4 regions of the Stenotrophomonas sp. 89682_Sma genome follow, and region 1 is predicted to be linked to each of the others. Evidence: predicted binding sites of a transcription regulator. Region 1 holds the regulator's gene; each other region holds the start of a gene.
The links. The regulator FliA, encoded in region 1, starts transcription of late flagellar genes. The targets are predictions, from matches to a motif close to TAAAGTTTNNCNNNCNNNGGCCGATAA.
Positions count from the first base shown of each region.

Region 2: a site for FliA is predicted at 2,524-2,550, ahead of ACZK29_RS19170 (methyl-accepting chemotaxis protein). Genes of this name have one in related genera too.
Region 3: a site for FliA is predicted at 1,851-1,877, ahead of ACZK29_RS06280 (methyl-accepting chemotaxis protein). Genes of this name have one in related genera too.
Region 4: a site for FliA is predicted at 2,631-2,657, ahead of ACZK29_RS06410 (GGDEF domain-containing protein). Genes of this name have one in related genera too.

Region 1 covers NZ_CM151147.1:2,142,451-2,146,647, reverse strand. Annotated here, with positions in the region: gene flhF (flagellar biosynthesis protein FlhF) at 1-1,179, shown strand, start outside; gene ACZK29_RS09965 (MinD/ParA family ATP-binding protein) at 1,166-2,053, shown strand; gene ACZK29_RS09960 (RNA polymerase sigma factor FliA) at 2,050-2,793, shown strand; gene cheY (chemotaxis response regulator CheY) at 2,851-3,243, shown strand; gene ACZK29_RS09950 (protein phosphatase CheZ) at 3,243-3,848, shown strand; gene ACZK29_RS09945 (chemotaxis protein CheA) at 3,851-4,197, shown strand, end outside.
Region 2 covers NZ_CM151147.1:4,164,702-4,168,898, reverse strand. Annotated here, with positions in the region: gene ACZK29_RS19185 (MarR family winged helix-turn-helix transcriptional regulator) at 42-506, opposite strand; gene ACZK29_RS19180 (S41 family peptidase) at 556-1,467, shown strand; gene ACZK29_RS19175 (NAD-dependent epimerase/dehydratase family protein) at 1,566-2,459, shown strand; gene ACZK29_RS19170 (methyl-accepting chemotaxis protein) at 2,669-4,197, shown strand, end outside.
Region 3 covers NZ_CM151147.1:1,352,875-1,357,071, reverse strand. Annotated here, with positions in the region: gene ACZK29_RS06280 (methyl-accepting chemotaxis protein) at 1-1,819, opposite strand, end outside; gene ACZK29_RS06275 (hypothetical protein) at 2,157-2,615, opposite strand; gene ACZK29_RS06270 (barstar family protein) at 3,241-3,633, shown strand; gene mutS (DNA mismatch repair protein MutS) at 3,769-4,197, shown strand, end outside.
Region 4 covers NZ_CM151147.1:1,380,916-1,385,112, reverse strand. Annotated here, with positions in the region: gene ACZK29_RS06420 (hypothetical protein) at 1-106, shown strand, start outside; gene ACZK29_RS06415 (TonB-dependent siderophore receptor) at 152-2,401, opposite strand; gene ACZK29_RS06410 (GGDEF domain-containing protein) at 2,690-4,105, shown strand.

The sequences.
Region 1 (4,197 bases):
ATCTTCGCCCCGTTCGCTGAAGCCATCGTTGCACCGGCACCGGCCGTCAGCGCGCCAGCCAACCGTGCCCGCTTCCAGATCGACCCGCCGCACGACATGCATCACGAAAGCGTGCCCCCCGCCGTGCAGCCGCCGCCGCTGCCGGGCGCGGCCGTCGCCGAACCGCAGCCGGCCATCGCCGCCAGCGAACCGGCAGCGGTCGAAGCCGCCGGCGAAGCCAGCCCGGCCCCCATGCTGGCCCCGGCACCGACGCTGACCGTGGTTGCCCAGGACGACGCCGAGATCCGCCTGCTGCGCCAGGAAGTGGCCGGCATGCGCCAGGTGATCGAGCGCGAGATGAACCGCTTCACCGACGAGCGCCTGCGTGGCAGCCCGGTGCGCGCCACTGCGCTGGACCTGATGGACGAATACGGCTTCGACGCTGGGCTGGCCCGCGACGTGGCCATGCAGATCCCGCTGGAGACCGAAGCCCATCGTGGCCGCGGCCTGATGCTGGGGCTGATCTCTCGCAAGCTGCCGATCGCCCCGGTCGACCCGCTGGAAGAAGGTGGTGTGATCGCCCTGGTCGGCCCGACCGGCGCCGGCAAGACCACCACCATCGCCAAGCTGGCCTCGCGCTTCGCCGAGAAGCACGCCCCGCGTGACGTCGCCCTGATCACCACCGACACCACCCGCATCGGCGCCCGTGAGCAGCTGTATGGCTACGGCCGCCAGCTCGGCATCGCCGTGCACGAGGCCAACAGCGGCACCGATCTGGACCAGCTGCTGGAACGCCTGAAGGACTACAAGCTGGTGCTGATCGACACCGCCGGCCTGGGCCCGCGCGACCGCGCCCTGGCCGCGCAGCTGCAGTGGCTGCGCGCCGCCCGGCAGGTACGCACCCTGCTGGTGCTGCCGGCCAACACCAGCTTCGGCGACATGGACGAGGTGGTCCGCCGCTTCGGCGCCGCCAACCTGCAGGGCCTGGTGCTGAGCAAGCTGGACGAGACCGGCCGCTTCGGCAACGCCCTGTCGGTGGCCGTGGACCACGCCCTGCCGATCACCTGGGTGACCGATGGGCAGGACGTTCCGGAGGACCTGCACCGGGCCAGTGCGGCCAATCTCGTACTTCGCCTTGAAGATTTGCGCCGCGCGGCCGATATGCCCTGCAACCCGGAGTTGAACCATGCCGTCGCGTGAGTACGCCAAGCTGACCAAGACCTTCCCGCTGTCGGCCACCCGCAGCGAGCCGCTCGGCCCTGTGCGCACCATTGCCGTCACTGGCGGCAAGGGCGGCGTGGGCAAGACGAATGTGTCCGCCAACCTGGCCGTGGCACTGGCCGGCATGGGCAAGCGCACGCTGCTGCTGGACGCCGACCTGGGCCTGGCCAACATCGACGTGATCCTGGGGCTGAACCCGACCTTCACGCTGGCCGACCTGGTCGCCGGCCGCTGCTCGCTGGAAGACGTCATCGTCGAAGGCCCGAACGGCGTGCTGGTGGTGCCGGCCGCATCCGGCCGCCGGCACATGGCCGAGCTGGCCCCGGCCGAGCACGTCGGCCTGGTCAACGTGTTCTCCGAGCTGGAACGCGAACTGGACATCATGGTGGTGGACACCGCCGCCGGCATCACCGACGGCGTGCTGACCTTCTGCCAGGCCGCGCAGGATACCGTGGTGGTGGTCTGTGACGAGCCGGCCTCGATCACCGACGCGTATGCGCTGATCAAGGTGTTGTCGCGCGAACGCGGCGTGGACCGCATCCAGGTGGTGGCCAACATGGTGCGCGACCCCAACGAGGGCCGCGTGCTGTACGAAAAGCTGACCCGCGTCTGCGAGAAGTTCCTCGCCGATGTCTCGCTGAACTACCTGGGCTGCGTGCCGCAGGATGACTGGCTGCGCCTTTCGGTACAGCGCCAGCAGCCGGTGGTGAAGGCCTATCCATCCAGCCCGGCCGCGCTGGCGATCACCGAGATCGCGCGTCGCACCGCACGCTGGCAGGCGCCGACCGAACCGCGTGGCGGCGTCGAGTTCTTCCTCGAACGCATCCTCAAGCAGCGCGGGGTGGCCGCATGAAAGGCGCAGCCCAGTACAGGGAAGTCCAGCGCTCGGCGGCCAACGAGGTCATCGCCCAGCATTCGGACCTGGTGCGGCGCATCGCCCACCACCTGGCCGCACGCCTGCCGGCGAGCGTCGAGGTCGACGACCTGATCCAGGCCGGCATGATGGGCCTGATCGAAGCGTCGCGCAGCTACGACGCCGATCAGGGCGCCTCGTTCGAGACCTATGCCTCGATCCGCATCCGCGGTTCGATGATCGACGAGATCCGCCGTGGCGACTGGGTGCCGCGCTCGGTGCACCGCCGTGCCCGCGATGCCGCCGCCACCATCCGCCGCCTGGAACAGAGCAGCGGCCGCGCCGCCAGCGCCACCGAAGTGGCCGCCGCGATGGAGATGCCGCTGCCCGAATACCTGCGGCTGATGGAAGACGCCGCACGCGGCCAGGTGCTGAGCCTGGAGTCGCGCATCGAGGACCAGGGCGAGCTGGACACCGTCGCCCAGGGTGGCCCGACCCCGCAGCAGGTGCTGGAGCGCGGCGAGTTCGGCCGCGAGCTGGGCAAGGCCATCGGCCACCTCCCCGAGCGCGAACAGCTGGTGCTCTCGCTCTATTACGAGCAGGAACTGAACCTGAAGGAGATCGGCGCGGTGCTCGGCGTGAGCGAGTCGCGGGTCTGCCAGATCCACGGCCAGGCGGTGCTGCGCCTGCGTGGCCGGCTCAAGATTTTCGAGGCGGCGGACGCCGGCCTGGAAGAATGAACATGCCCGAGGCGGCTGCCCCCGGCCGCCCGGAATGAACAACAAAGGAACTCTGCTTTGAACAAGAACATGCGCATCCTGATCGTCGACGACTTCTCGACCATGCGTCGAATCGTCAAGAACCTGCTGGGCGATCTGGGCTTCACCAACACCGCCGAAGCCGAGGACGGGCATGCCGCGCTGTCGCTGCTGCAGAGCCAGCCGTTCGATTTCGTGGTCACCGACTGGAACATGCCGGTGATGACCGGCATTGAGCTGCTGAAGGCGATCCGTGCCGATGCCAAGCTGAAGACGCTGCCGGTGCTGATGGTCACCGCCGAGGCCAAGCGCGAACAGATCATCGAAGCCGCCCAGAACGGCGTGAACGGCTACATCATCAAGCCGTTCACCGCGCAGACGCTGGAAGAGAAGCTCGGCAAGATCTTCGAACGCCTGGCGGCCAGCGCCTGATGGATACCACGGTCGACAAGAACGCCCTCGCCCTGCGCCTGCAGGAAGCCCTGGACGCACTGGAGTCCGGCGACGAAGCCGCCTGGCGGCAACGCATCGACGGACTGGTCGCGCTGCGCACGCAGCCGATGATGAGCGGCCTCTCGCGGCTGGCCCGCGAGCTGGGACAGGCACTGGGTGAACTGCCGACCGTGCCCAGCGAGGCCGGTGAGCTGGACGACGCCTGCGCACGCCTTGACCACGTGGTGGCGATGACCGAACAGGCCACGCACCGCACCCTGGACCTGGCCGAGGAATGCCGCAGCCTGACCGAACAGCTGCGCGCCGAAGGCCTGCAGCCGGGCCAGGACGCGCAGCTCGAGCGCATCCGCCACAACCTCACCGAAATCGCCCTGACCCAGAGCTACCAGGACCTGACCGGGCAGATCATCCGTCGCGTGGTCGGCATCGTCCGCCGCGTGCACGAGGGCTTTGGCGCACTCGGCCTGCCGCCGGAACAGCATCGCACCGATCCGGAACTGGCCGGGCCGGCACTGAAGGGACTGGACCGCCACGCGGTCTCGCAGAACGACGCCGACGACCTGTTGTCGGACCTGGGGCTATAAGCATGAGCGCGGTATCCGACGACATCACTGCCGATTTCATCATCGAGGCCCAGGAAATCCTGGATCGCCTGGGCGAACAGCTGGTGTCGCTGGAGCAGGCACCGCAGGACGCCGAGCAACTCAACGCGGTATTCCGCGGCTACCACACGCTCAAGGGCGGCGCCGGTTTCCTTGGCGTCACCGCCATGGTCGAGCTGTGCCACGCCGCTGAAGAAGCCCTGGGCATCGCGCGTGCCGGGCAGGCGGCACTGCAGGCCCACCACTTCGACGCCGCCCAGCAATCGCTGGACTACCTGCAGTCGATGCTGGATGCGGTGTCCTCCGGCACCGAGCCGGGCTATGCGCCGCC
Region 2 (4,197 bases), 2.0 Mb from region 1:
CGCCGTCCACGAAGAGGCGAGGCATCGGCGACGGCGCAGTGTCAGCGCCGGCGGGCGTCGCGCAGGCGTTGCGCGAATGGCCGCTGCTCCAGAACCTGCAGTGCTTCGCGCAGCACCTGCTCCAGCGACTGGCCGAGATCCGCATCGAGGCTGCGCGCGGCGCGTGCGGTGGCCTGCCATTGCGCCTGCAGCGCCGGCAGTGCCTGCAGTGCCTGCGGGCTCAGCTGCAGGATGCGCTCGCGGCTGTCTTCGCCGATGACGGCGTGCAGCCAGCCGTCGCGCACCATCGCAGCCACCGTCTGACTGAGTGCCGAATGGCTGAGCCCGCAGGCCAGCGCCAGATCCTTGATGCGGCAGGGGCCCTGCGCCATCAGCGTGCGCAGCACCGGGGTGTAGCGCGGCCGGTAGTCCAGCTGCAGGTCGCGATAGGCCTGCTCGACCGCCGGATCGAGCTGGTCCAGCAGGGCGCGCAGCAATGTTCCCAGAGAGGCATGTTGGAGATCCATGCCCACAATGATATATAAGCACTTATATATCATCAACGCGGGGGCGGTCATGGCGGTTTCGTGGATGCTGGGCGCGCTGCTGGCCGCGTCCTGCCCGGCCCAGGACACAGTGCTGCAGGCGGCGGCTGCGGCAATAGAGGCGCACTATCTGGATGTGGCCGAAGGCGCGCGCATCGCCGACGCGGTGCGTGGCTGGTCCACCCAGCAGCGCTATGTGGACAGCTGCACGGACCCGAAGGGCTTCAGTGCGCGCCTGAACCAGGATCTGGACGTGTTCGACGGCCACTTCCATGTGGAACGGGTGGATGCCGGCGCCGGCCAGGACGATTGGCTGATGGCCTGGCGTGCGGATGCTCGCAGCAACGGTGCGGGCGTGCGCGAGGTGCGGGTGCTGGAAGGCAATATCGGTTACCTGCGGCTGAGCACCTTCTATCCGCTCGATCTGGCACGGCCCAGGCTCGCGGCAGCGTTCACCCTGCTGGCCGACACCGAGGGCCTGGTGCTGGATCTGCGCCAGAACGGAGGCGGTGATGATGGCAGCGCCGACCTGCTGGTGCGGACCCTGCTGGAGCCGGGTGTCACCGCAGTGCAGGCGCTGGAGCAGCGTGGCCGGCGTACCCCGGTGCCGCTGCCGCCAGCAAGCCTTCCGCTGTACCTGAAGCCGCTGGTGATACTGATCGACCGCCGCACCGGCTCGGCGGCCGAGTTCGTCGCGTACTCGCTGCAGGCGCTGGGGCGTGCGCGCATCGTCGGTGGCCGTAGTGGCGGTGCCGCACATATGTTCGATGATCCTGTGCTGCTGCCCGATGGCTATCAGATCAGCATTCCGGATCGGCAACCGATCAATCTGCGCACCGGTGGCAACTGGGAACGGAACGGTGTCGCGCCTGACGTGGCAGGCGGCGACGACCCGCTGTTCATCGCGCGCCAACTGCTGGCTCCGCCGAAGTCGTCAAGATGAACGCACAGTTGCGCGGTTGTCCTATCGCAGATGCGCCGTTGCATGCCTAGAATCGAAGCATCCCGGTAGTTCCCGGGCGCTTCGAGTGAATGGACTCAATGAAGATTCTGCTGACCGGCAGTTCCGGGCGGATCGGGCGCGCGATCTTCGGCGCGCTGGCGGGTGCCCATGAAGTGGTGGGCCTGGACCGTAGCCCGTTCGCCACCACGCGCATCATTGCCGATGTCACCGATCATCAAGCCGTCGCGCGCGCGGTGCGGGGCGTCGACGCGGTCATTCATACCGCGGCCCTGCATGCGCCGCACGTCGGTCTGGTGCCGGATGCGGTGTTCCAGCAGATCAATGTGGACGCGACGGCGCACCTGCTGCAGGCAGCGCGCGAGGCAGGTGCACGGCGGTTCGTGTTGACCAGTACCACTGCGCTGTACGGCCACGCGGTGGTGGCAGGAGGATGCCGCTGGATCGATGAGGATACCGAGCCGTTGCCGCGAACGATCTACCACCGCAGCAAGCTGCAGGCCGAGGCCCTGGCTGAAGCTGCGGCCGGACCGGACTTCGGCGTGCGCGTGCTGCGGATGGGGCGCTGCTTCCCGGAACCGCCGGAACGGATGGCGATGTTCCGGTTGCATCGAGGGATCGACGCCCGTGACGTGGCCAGTGCCCATGCCGCGCTGCTGCTGGATGAGGGGCCGGCCTTCGCCCGCTACATCGCCTGCGCAGCGACCCCGTTCCGGCGCGAGGATTGCCTGGAACTTGCCACCCAGCCGCGCAACGTACTGGCCCGGCGCGTGCCGCAGCTGCTGGCCGAGTTCGAGCGCCGCGGCTGGCCATTGCCGCTGAGCGTCGACCGCGTCTACGACAGCGCCCGCATCCGCAGAGAGCTGGGGTGGCAACCGCGTTTCGGGCCGGACGCTGTGCTGCAGCAGTACGCCGCAGGCAGCATCGAGGTGTTGCCACGCGCGGAGTGGATCAAGGATCGGGTGGCCGAATAGAGGACGCCGGGACGGCTTTCTGTCCCGTCCCTGAGTGCATTCAGGAATGTGTAGGCCAGTCGCCTCAACCTCGTTGGCAGGCGGCCGCTAACCCGGTGCGCTTCCTGCGCCGGGCGGGTCCCGGCGGCCGGTGGCCTGCGCGACGGATCGCGCGCCTGCGCGGTGCCCTCGCGGTGCCGGTCGTCCTGAACTGCCTTGCGGACCCCTCCATGCCTTCTTCCCGTTCTGCCGCTGCCCGCCGTCCGGGCAGCATCGCCCACAAGCTGATGCTGGGCACCGCTGTCATCGCGCTGCTGTGCTTCGGCCTGACGGCGTTCCTGATCTATCGCCAGGCCAGTGCCAGCCTGATCGATGCCTCGCGCCAGACCATGACCAGCGAGGCCAACGCCGAAGCGCGCCAGGTCGCTGCCGACCTGGGCACGGCGTTCGCCAGCAACGATGCCATGGTCGAAGCCGTGCTCGCCCAGCGTGCGCGGGGTGACGTGCCTGATCGCGCCAGCCTGGCGGCCGTGCTCGGTGAGCAGCTGCGTACCCACCCGGAATGGCTGGGCAAGAGCACCATGTGGGAGGCCGACGCCTTCGATGGCAAGGATGCCGAGTTCGCCAATACCGAGATGCATGATGCCAGCGGCCGCTACATGAGCTACTGGGCCTGGCATGACGGCAAGCCGCAGCAGTCGACCATGACCGACTACACCGAAGCCGCCGACGGTTCGGCCGACTGGTACGTGGTGCCCAGCCGCGACAAGCTGCCCAAGGTCAGTGAACCCTATGCCTATGACATCGCCGGCCAGCAGGTGCTGATGAGCACGCTGAGCTCGCCGATCGTCGAGAACGGTACCTTCCTCGGCGTGTTCACCGTCGACTTCTCGCTGGCGGCGCTGCAGAAGCACCTGGCGACGCTGACGCCGATGGGCGCAGGCCGCGTCGAGCTGCTTTCGCCCAACGGCGTGGTGCTGGCCTCGGCGAATGCCGCCGAGATCGGCAAGCCGCGCACCGACGCATTGACCCGCAGCATGCTGGCCGACATCGCCGCCGACCGCCGGTTCGAAGCCTTCACGCCCGATGCAGCCGGCAACGTGCGCGTCTACGTGCCGCTACGCGTGGGCAATGCCCCGCAGCGCTTCGCGCTGGGCGTGGTGATGCCGCACGCGGTGATCGTGGCCGAGGCGCGCCAGCTGCTGTGGTTGACGCTGCTGGTGGGCGTGGTGGCCGCGCTGACGCTGAGTGCCGGTGTCTACGTGCTGCTGCGCCGCCTGGCGATCCGCCCGTTGGCCGAAGCGGTGCGGGTGGCGGGTGACGTCGCCGCCGGCAAGCTCGACAGCACCTTGCCTGCGCGCAGCAACGATGAAGTGGGCCGCCTGCTGGACGCGATGCAGGGCATGCGCGGGCAGCTGCAGGCGGTGATGGCGGCGCAGGCGGAAATGGCGCGCCGCCACGATGCTGGCGAGCTGAGCTACCGCATGGACGCCACTGCCTTCCCCGGCGAGTACGGCCGCATGGTGGCCGACAGCAACCAGCTGGTGGCTTCCAGCAATGCGGTCACCCAGCGCCTGGTCGAGGTGATGCAGCGTTACGCGGTGGGTGACCTCAGCGTGGACATGGAAGCGCTGCCGGGCGAGAAGGCGGTGTTCACCGCAGCGATGGCCACCACCAAGAGCAACCTGGCCGCGATCAACGAGCAGATCCAGCAGCTGGCCGCCGCCGCGGCGGCCGGCGACTTCGCTGTACGCGGTGA
Region 3 (4,197 bases), 790 kb from region 1:
CATCGGCGACCTTGCCGACCGAATCCTCGATCAGGCCCTTGATCTCCTTGGCCGCACCGGCCGAGCGCTGTGCCAGCGTGCGCACCTCACTGGCCACCACCGCAAAGCCCCTGCCCTGCTCGCCGGCACGCGCAGCTTCCACCGCCGCGTTCAAGGCCAGGATGTTGGTCTGGAAGGCGATGCCGTCGATGACGCTGATGATCTCGGCAATCTTCTTCGACGAGGCTTCGATGGCCGACATCGTGGTGACCACCTGGCCGACCACCTCGCCGCCCTGCGAGGCGACACCGTGCGCGCCGATCGCGAGTTGGTTGGCCTGGCGTGCGTGCTCGGCGTTCTGCTTCACGGTGGAGGTCAGTTCTTCCATCGACGCCGCCGTCTCTTCCAGGTTCGCCGCCTGCTGCTCGGTGCGACGCGACAGATCGGTGTTGCCCGAGGCAATCTCGCCTGCTGCCAGGTTGATGCTGGACGCGCTGGACTGGATGCGGCCGACAATCTGCTTGAGCTGATCGACGGTGGCATTGCAGTCATCGCGCATGCGGGCGAACACGCCGTGGAAGTCACCCTGCATGCGTACGGTGAGGTCACCGCGCGAGATCGCCTGCAGCAGGGTCGATACCTGTACCAGATTCTCGTCCGTGGTCTGCATCAACCGGTTGAGCCCGGCCACCATGTCGCGGAAATCGTAGGCGAAGCGATCTTCGTCACCGCGCAGGCTGAAGTCGCCTGCCGCGGCCGCTGTCGCCAACCGGCGGATCTCGCTGTTGATCGCCGACAGGCTGGTCTTGGTTTCGTCCATGGCCTGGGTGATCGCAGCCTTCTCGCCCGGCAGCGGATCCATGTCCACCGACAGGTCGCCACGGGCGTAATGCTTCATCACTTCGATCAGCCGGTTCTGCACCTGCACGTGCGAGCCGACCAGCGCATTGGTCTCGTGCACCATGCGCCCGTAGTCGCCGGGGAAGGCACTCTCATCCATGCGATAGCTGAGGCTGCCCGCATCGTGCTGGCGGGCCAGCTCGCCCTGCGCCGCCATCACCGACTGCAACTGCGCCTGCATGCGCTGCATCGACCTGAGCAGCTGCGTCACCTCATCGTTGCCGGACGCGTCGATGCTGCTGTCCAGCCGCCCGTTGGCGATGCCGTCGGCCAGCTTCACCGCACCTTCCAGCGGGCGGGTCAGGCTGCGGGTGATGGCCCACGCCGCCAGTGAACCAAGTATCAGGCTCAGCACCCCGAACACGATCGACAACGTGCCGGTCCAGGATTCGGTTGAACGGTATTCCTCGCGGCTGCGCTCGGTCAGTGTCTCCTGATGCCGCAGCAGGGTCGAGATCGCCTCATTCCATGCGGTGGCCAAGCCGTGCTCGGCGAGCAACTCTTTGGCCGCGCCATCGAAGTCCCCGACCTTCATGCGCTCGTGCAGATGCTGGGTGGAGGCGTCGGTGGCCTTGCGTGCCGCGTCGATTTTCGCAACCAAGGTATCGCCGGTCGCGTCGCGCGGAATCTTGATGTACTTGGCCCAGATACCGTCGTAGGTCTGCGACAGCTCCTGCGCCTTCTGATAATCCTTGTCGAAATCCTCACCGCGCTTGATCACCATCAGCCGGCGGTGCATCAACACCGCGTTGTTGGTATCCAGCATGTCGTTCAACAGCCGCATCTTCACCATGTTGACGTCCACCACTTTCTCGAACTGGGCAGACTTCAGGTGATTTCCGTACAGCGCCAGGCCGACGATGGCCACGATGAACAGCAGCAGCAAACCGAACCCGGCACCCAGCCGGGATCCCACTCGGAGGTTGCGTAAGGCGAGCATCTCAATTCCCTTGATCATGGCCGTACGATCGATGGCGGCGCAGGCAGGGGAAACTTTATGGGTCGGTATTATTATATCGATCTAAAACTCTGGAACTGTGCAGACAGGTGTGAAGGACACATTCAATTGAGGTGGTTATTCCTGCTGGGCATATCAATGTACGAGCACATCAATCGCAATCATCACGCAGCGCTCGCGAGTCGTGACTGCAGAAGCCTTCACTTGATGTACGGAAGACGAGGATGAAGCCCATCGATCCCCCCGCTGTCCAGAGGAATAACGCGCGCCACTTCGCAACTACCATCAGGGCTGCAATCTGGCAGCTGCCATCGCAGGGCTACCCACGCTGCTGCAGCCGCACCCGAACGCCCCCCAATGCCGGGACAGCGCTGAAAAACTCCATGCCGATCTGCTGGAAGCCGTCCCTCCAGCAATAGAGCCTGCTGCCGTCAGCCAGGACAGATACAAGCCGCATCAACAGCCACTCGTCGGATTCATCACCACCATCGTCCAACTCGAAAACAAGCAGAATTTCCTGAGCGACATCTACAGCCGGGCGAAATTCTGTTTCCCCCAGGTAATCTACGAGTCCCCGGCCCTTGAGTATTTCAACCCTGATGAAGGGGTCCAGACCCCCTTGGGCTCCACTGCCACTGATCTCCCACTTGTTGACCTTCAAGTCAATAAAACTGCAGTCATTCAGATTTTCGTCGCTCTGGAAGTAGGAGACGGGAAGGTCACCCCATGCTGCACGGACCCACGCGCTGCGCTGAGGCAACACGATCAAGGAGTGCATGGAAATTGCGTACTTTCTACTCATGCCTGTCCACAGAAATTGACTCCCAGGACGGGGCGACGGAAATTTCCTCAAGATACCCCTCAAGGTCTCTGAACGGAGAGACCCCTACCGCAGCCAAGGAGAACCACACGGCATCACACTCGTCGCAGACAAATATCTGAACGCCGCGCTCCTTTACTTGAGCTTTCAACACCTCACCCTGCTCACAACGGGGACAGATCAAACAACCCCCATCGCACCGGAGACGCAGATGCAACGTTACTGACCATGCCAGAAACAATTTGCCAGACCTTTCTCGCCGATGATACAGGATGAGAAACTATTTCCATCACCCAGCCAATCATCACTGACAGTGGAAGTTGAGCGCGCCCGAGGGGGTCCTGCTGCCGATGGCACCAATCAATTAATAAGAAGAAGACTTCGGGCGATCTCTCTACCAGCTGCTGGCCCTGCTATTGGGGATGGGTCACATCGTTTTCTTCCCTGCAAACCGGCGCGCGCCGCGACGGGAGTGCCGAGCACCTTGACTCAGCGAAGAAGTATGCGAAACCCCAGCGTGGGTCCCAAAGCATCCGGCGCTCAGCCATGCCCAACGCACAGGAAACGACGCTACAGTCGACATATGACGCTTGTCCTGCAGATTGAAGGCTGTGCCATTCACGACATCCCTAGCCTGTACGCGGAGATCAACCGCGTGTTCATGGCCGACGAGGGCTGGCAGCTCGGGCCAAGCCTGGACGCGCTGGACGACCTGCTGCATGGCGGCTATGGCGCGCTGGCCGGCCACGACCGTGCCACGGTCATCTGGAGTGATATCGAGCACAGCCGCGCCGCACTGGGGCAAATTGCCACCTGCCAGTGGCTACAGTCCAAGCTTCAAGCCCCGGGCACCTTCAACACGCGGGCCATTGTGCTCCAGCTGGACGCCCTGCAGCAGGGCCAGGGCCAGACCTACTTCGAGATCGTGATGGAGATCTTCGCCAGCCACCGGCGGATCACCCTCATCCCGGCCTGACTGCGTGCCCCGCACGGGCAATGCCCGCCAACCGCAGCGGCGTCCACCGGCCCCAGCAGTTACCATGGACGGCCCTGTACCCGCTCCGCTGCCGCCGCCCTCTGGCGCGGCCGGACGCCCAGATCCACGAGTCCCATGTCCAAAGACAAGTCCGCTGAACACACCCCGCTGATGAAGCAGTTCTTCGCAGCCAAGTCCGACTATCCGGACCTGCTGCTGTTCTTCCGCATGGGCGACTTCTACGAGCTGTTCTACGACGACGCGCGCAAGGCCGCGCGCCTGCTCGACATCACCCTGACCCAGCGTGGCAGCTCCGGCGGCGCACCGATTCCGATGGCCGGCGTGCCGGTGCATGCCTACGAAGGCTACCTGGCACGGCTGGTGGCGCTGGGCGAGTCGGTGGCGATCTGCGAGCAGATCGGTGACCCGGCGCTGGCCAAGGGCCTGGTCGAACGCAAGGTGGTGCGCATCGTCACCCCCGGCACCGTCACCGACGAGGCGCTGCTGGACGAACGCCGCGACACCCTGCTGATGGCCCTGTCGCGCAGCAAGCAGGGCTACGGC
Region 4 (4,197 bases), 760 kb from region 1:
GCTGGGTGCCACTCTGCGCGAGAACGACTGGGTGAAGTTGGAGGGCGTGGTCGACAAGATGGACACCGGTGGCGTCCACCTGCGCGATTGCCGGCAGGTGAAGTAACCATCAGGCTGCGCCGGGGAGCTCCCCGGCGCAGCGCTCATCCAGTCAGAATCCGAAGCGCAGGCTGGCCCAGTACGCGCGGCCCGGCTCGTTATAGGTTGCCGCGCCGGCATCGCTGCTGTTGGCCTCACGGAACAGGCGCTTGTCAGCCAGGTTGTTGACGCCGAAGCCGAAGCTGACCGTCTCGGTCACCTTGTAGCGCGCGCTCACGCCCCAGATGTTGTATGCACCACGATCCTGCAGCGCGAGCGACGGATCGCAGGTGCCGGTACAGCGCGGATCGTTGTTGATGTTGGTGGTAGCCGGCTTCTGCTTGCCATAGAACGTGCCAGTCAGCAGCAACGACAGCTTGTCGGTGGCCTGCCAGTCCAGCATCGTGTTGATGGTGTACTTCGGGATCACCGACAACGGCTGGCGCGTGGTCTTGTTCTCGTTCTCCACCATGTAGGTGAAGTTGTTGCTCCACTTCAGGCGGTTGCCCTGCTCGCCCAGCAGCGGGACCACCAGATTGCCTTCCAGCCCCTGCACGATCGCCTTCGGTGCGTTCTCCCAGCGGAAGATGCGGCCGCGGCCGTCGGCGGTCAGGCCGATCTGGTCGTAGCCGGCCTGGATCTTGTCCTTGTAGTCGTTGTGGAAGTAGGTCAGCGACGCCTGCCAGCCGCTCTGCGGCGCCCATTCGATGCCCAGTTCCTTGTTCAGGCTGGTTTCCGCCTTCAGGTCCGCGCTGCCGCGCATGTAGCAGCCGGCGCCCAGGCTCGGCAGTGCATTCGGGCAACCGTTGCCGCGGGTGTAGTACAGATAGTCTGGATTCGACTGGTACAGGTTCGGCGCCTTGAATGCACGGGCGATGCCCCCCTTCACCACCCAGTCGCCGTTGATGCGGAACTGCGCGTTGAGGCTGGGGCTGGTGTTATTGCCGAACTGGCTGTGGTGGTCGAAGCGCAGGCCCGGGGTAACGATCCAGCGCTCACCCAGGTAGATGTTGTCTTCGACGAACACGGCGGTGGTCTGCGCATCGGCCTTGCCCCGCGCACGATCGGCCGACAGCCCCGGGATGCCGCCGCCGCTGCTGCTGGACTGGCTCATCGAGTACGGGTCGGTCAGGCGGCTGTCCAGGTATTCAAAGCCAAGCGTCCAGATGTTCTCGGCGCCGCCCAGCGTGGTCGGGAAGCTCACTTCGCCATCCAGCTGGTAATTGCGCAGGCGCGAGGTCGACCAGTCGGTACCGTTGAAGCTGCCTTCCGGGCCACCGGCCAGGCCTTCGTTGATGCGCGAGTTGTTCACCGCCTCCACCGCGGCCGTCACCCGCGAGGTGACATCGCCCCAGCGGCCACGATGGGTGATCGCGCCGGTGTTGCGGTACATGCGGTTGGTTTCCGCCTTGTCGTCGGCCAAGGCGGCCAGATCGATGCCGGTCGAAGTGCCGGTGGTGCTGACCGCACGGTCGCCGGCGTAGATGTTGCCCTGGCGGCTGGTGCCGGCTTCAAACTCGACCACCTGGTTGGCGGTCACGTCCCAGCGCAGCAGCGCGTTGACATCGCGGTTCTTGACGCCCTCACGACCGGCCGGCGGTACCGCGTTCGGGTTGGTAGCGTACTGGCGGTTGAGCTCCAGCGAGTCCGCGTCGGTCTTGTTGAGATTGCCGTACAGGCGGAACGACAGGGTGTCGGTCATCGGCCCACTCAGCTGCAGGCCGATGCGTTCGCTGCCACCTTCGGCGCTGTGTTCGGGCACCAGCCCATACAGGTCCACCGCACCGGTCAGGTCGCCGGTCGGGCGCTTGGTGATGATGTTGACCACGCCGCCGGAAGCACCGGAGCCATAGCGTGCCGCCGCCGGGCCGCGCAGCACCTCGATGCGCTCGATCATTTCCGCCGGCACCCAGTTGGTATCGCCACGGGTATTGCGCTCGCCGCTGCGGCCCATGCGTACTGCATCGCGGGCACCGATGCGCTTGCCATCGACCAGGATCAGGGTGTTTTCCGGGCCCATGCCGCGCAGATCGATCTGGCGGTTGTTGCCGTACTGGCCGGAGGCACTGTTGCCGGTCAGGTTGACGCCCGGCATGGTGCGAAGCAGCTCGGCGATGTCGTTGGCCGGCGGGCGCCTGGCGATGTCCTCGGCGGTGATCGTCGAGGTACCCAGCGCTTGGCGTGCGATCTGCGAGGCGGTGACATGCACCGTGTCGATATCGGTGGCGTCGGTTTCGGCATGGGCGGTCAGGGCGCCGCCCGCCAACAGGGCGGTAACGGCGAGCGCCAGCGGGCGCGGCGAAAGGACAACGGCAGGGGACATGATCAGGACCTTCTGGCAGGGCTACGGGGCCTCTGGCAAAGGGCTTGAGGCAACGACGAGGGGGAGGTGCGGAACGTTGCTGCAGGCACCTGCACCCCGCTCCGTGCGCGCATTCTCCCATTAATGCGAGTGATTCTCAAATGCGTTCGCGCATTGCCGCAGCGGCACCGATGTGGTTTGCGCACCGCGCAACCCTGCACCCCGCGTAAACTGGCTGGCTAACCCGCCATCAACCGCACGCCGCCGCGGCCGATACCCGTGGTTTGCCGTACGCAGTCAGAGATCGACGTGGAAACACCCCAACTGGATGAAGCCAGCCAACCGCTGGCCGAGGCGTGGCAACTGTGCCTGCAGCAGGCCGGCCCAGCCGCCACCGCGCTGCTGCACGCCGCCGCCGCGGACGCGCCACCGGCGCTCGCCGGGCGCTTCTATGAAGTGCTGCTGCAGGATGGCCGCGCGCGCCGCTTCCTGTCCCACGAGCAGGTCAAGCAGCGCCTGCAGCCGGCCATGCAGCGCTGGCTGGTACAACTGCTGACCACCGACACCGCCGGCGTCGTCGCCACCGTCGCCTCGCAGCGGGTGATCGGCGACGTGCATGCGCGGGTTGGCATTCCGGTCGATCTGGTCACCCGCGGCGCACGCGTGCTCAAGCACGAACTGTTCCTGCGCCTACGCGACGATGCGCCGGACAGCGCCACCGCCTTCGCTGCCATCGACTGCCTCAGCGCGATCATGGACATCGCCATGGAAGGCATGACCCTGGCCTACACCCATGCGCGCGAACGCTCCACCCGTGCCGACGCCGCCTACAGGCTGTTCTCGCTGGTGCAGAACGTCGGTACCGAACGCGAGCGCCAGCGCGCACTGCTGCTGGACTGGGAGAACGCCCTGCTCTACGCACTCGCCGGCCACGTGCAGGCCAGCGACAACGCCAGCCTCGCCACCTCGGAGTTCGGCCTGTGGTTCACCCACAAGGGTATCCCCAGCTTCGGCGAAAGCAGCGAAACGCAGCAGGTGGGCCAGTTGATGGCCCGCATTGACGGCCACCTGCAGCGCGCGAGTGGCGATGCTCCGGCGCAGCGACTGGCGGTGCTGCCGGCCATCCGCGAGGACCTGGCCGCGATCCGCACCCTGATGACGCTGCTGTTCGAACGCATCGGCGAACTGGATGCCGGCAGCGATGCCCTGACCAACCTGCTCAACCGCCGCTTCCTGCCCACCGTGCTGCGCCGGGAAATCGAGCTGGCCACCCGCAACCGCACGCCGTTCTCGCTGCTGCTGCTCGACCTGGATCATTTCAAGGCAATCAACGACGGCCACGGCCACGATGCCGGCGACCGCGCGTTGCAGCACGTCGCCGGCCTGCTCGGCCAGCTGACCCGCGGCAGTGATTACCTGTTCCGCTATGGCGGCGAGGAGTTCGTGGTGGTGCTGGTCGCGGCCAGCGAATCACAGGCCGCGGTGATCGCCGAGAGCCTGCGCCGGCAGATCGCGCAGTCACCCGTGGCATTGGCCAACGGCCAGGTGCTGGAGCTGACCGCCAGCATCGGCGTGGCCGGTCACGATGGTCATCCGGATTACGAGCGGCTGATGGCACGTGCCGACGCCGCGATGTACGAGGCCAAGCGCAGCGGCCGCAACCGCGTGGTGGTGGCCAGCGCGGACCTGCAGGAAGCCCCGGGGCGGCGTGCACTGCAGCGATGACGGCAGGACAGGTAGAGTCGACCGCTGGTCGACTATCGCGCGCAGCGCGGGATTTTTCGCCGTCGGAACGAAGAGCAGTCGACTAACTGTGA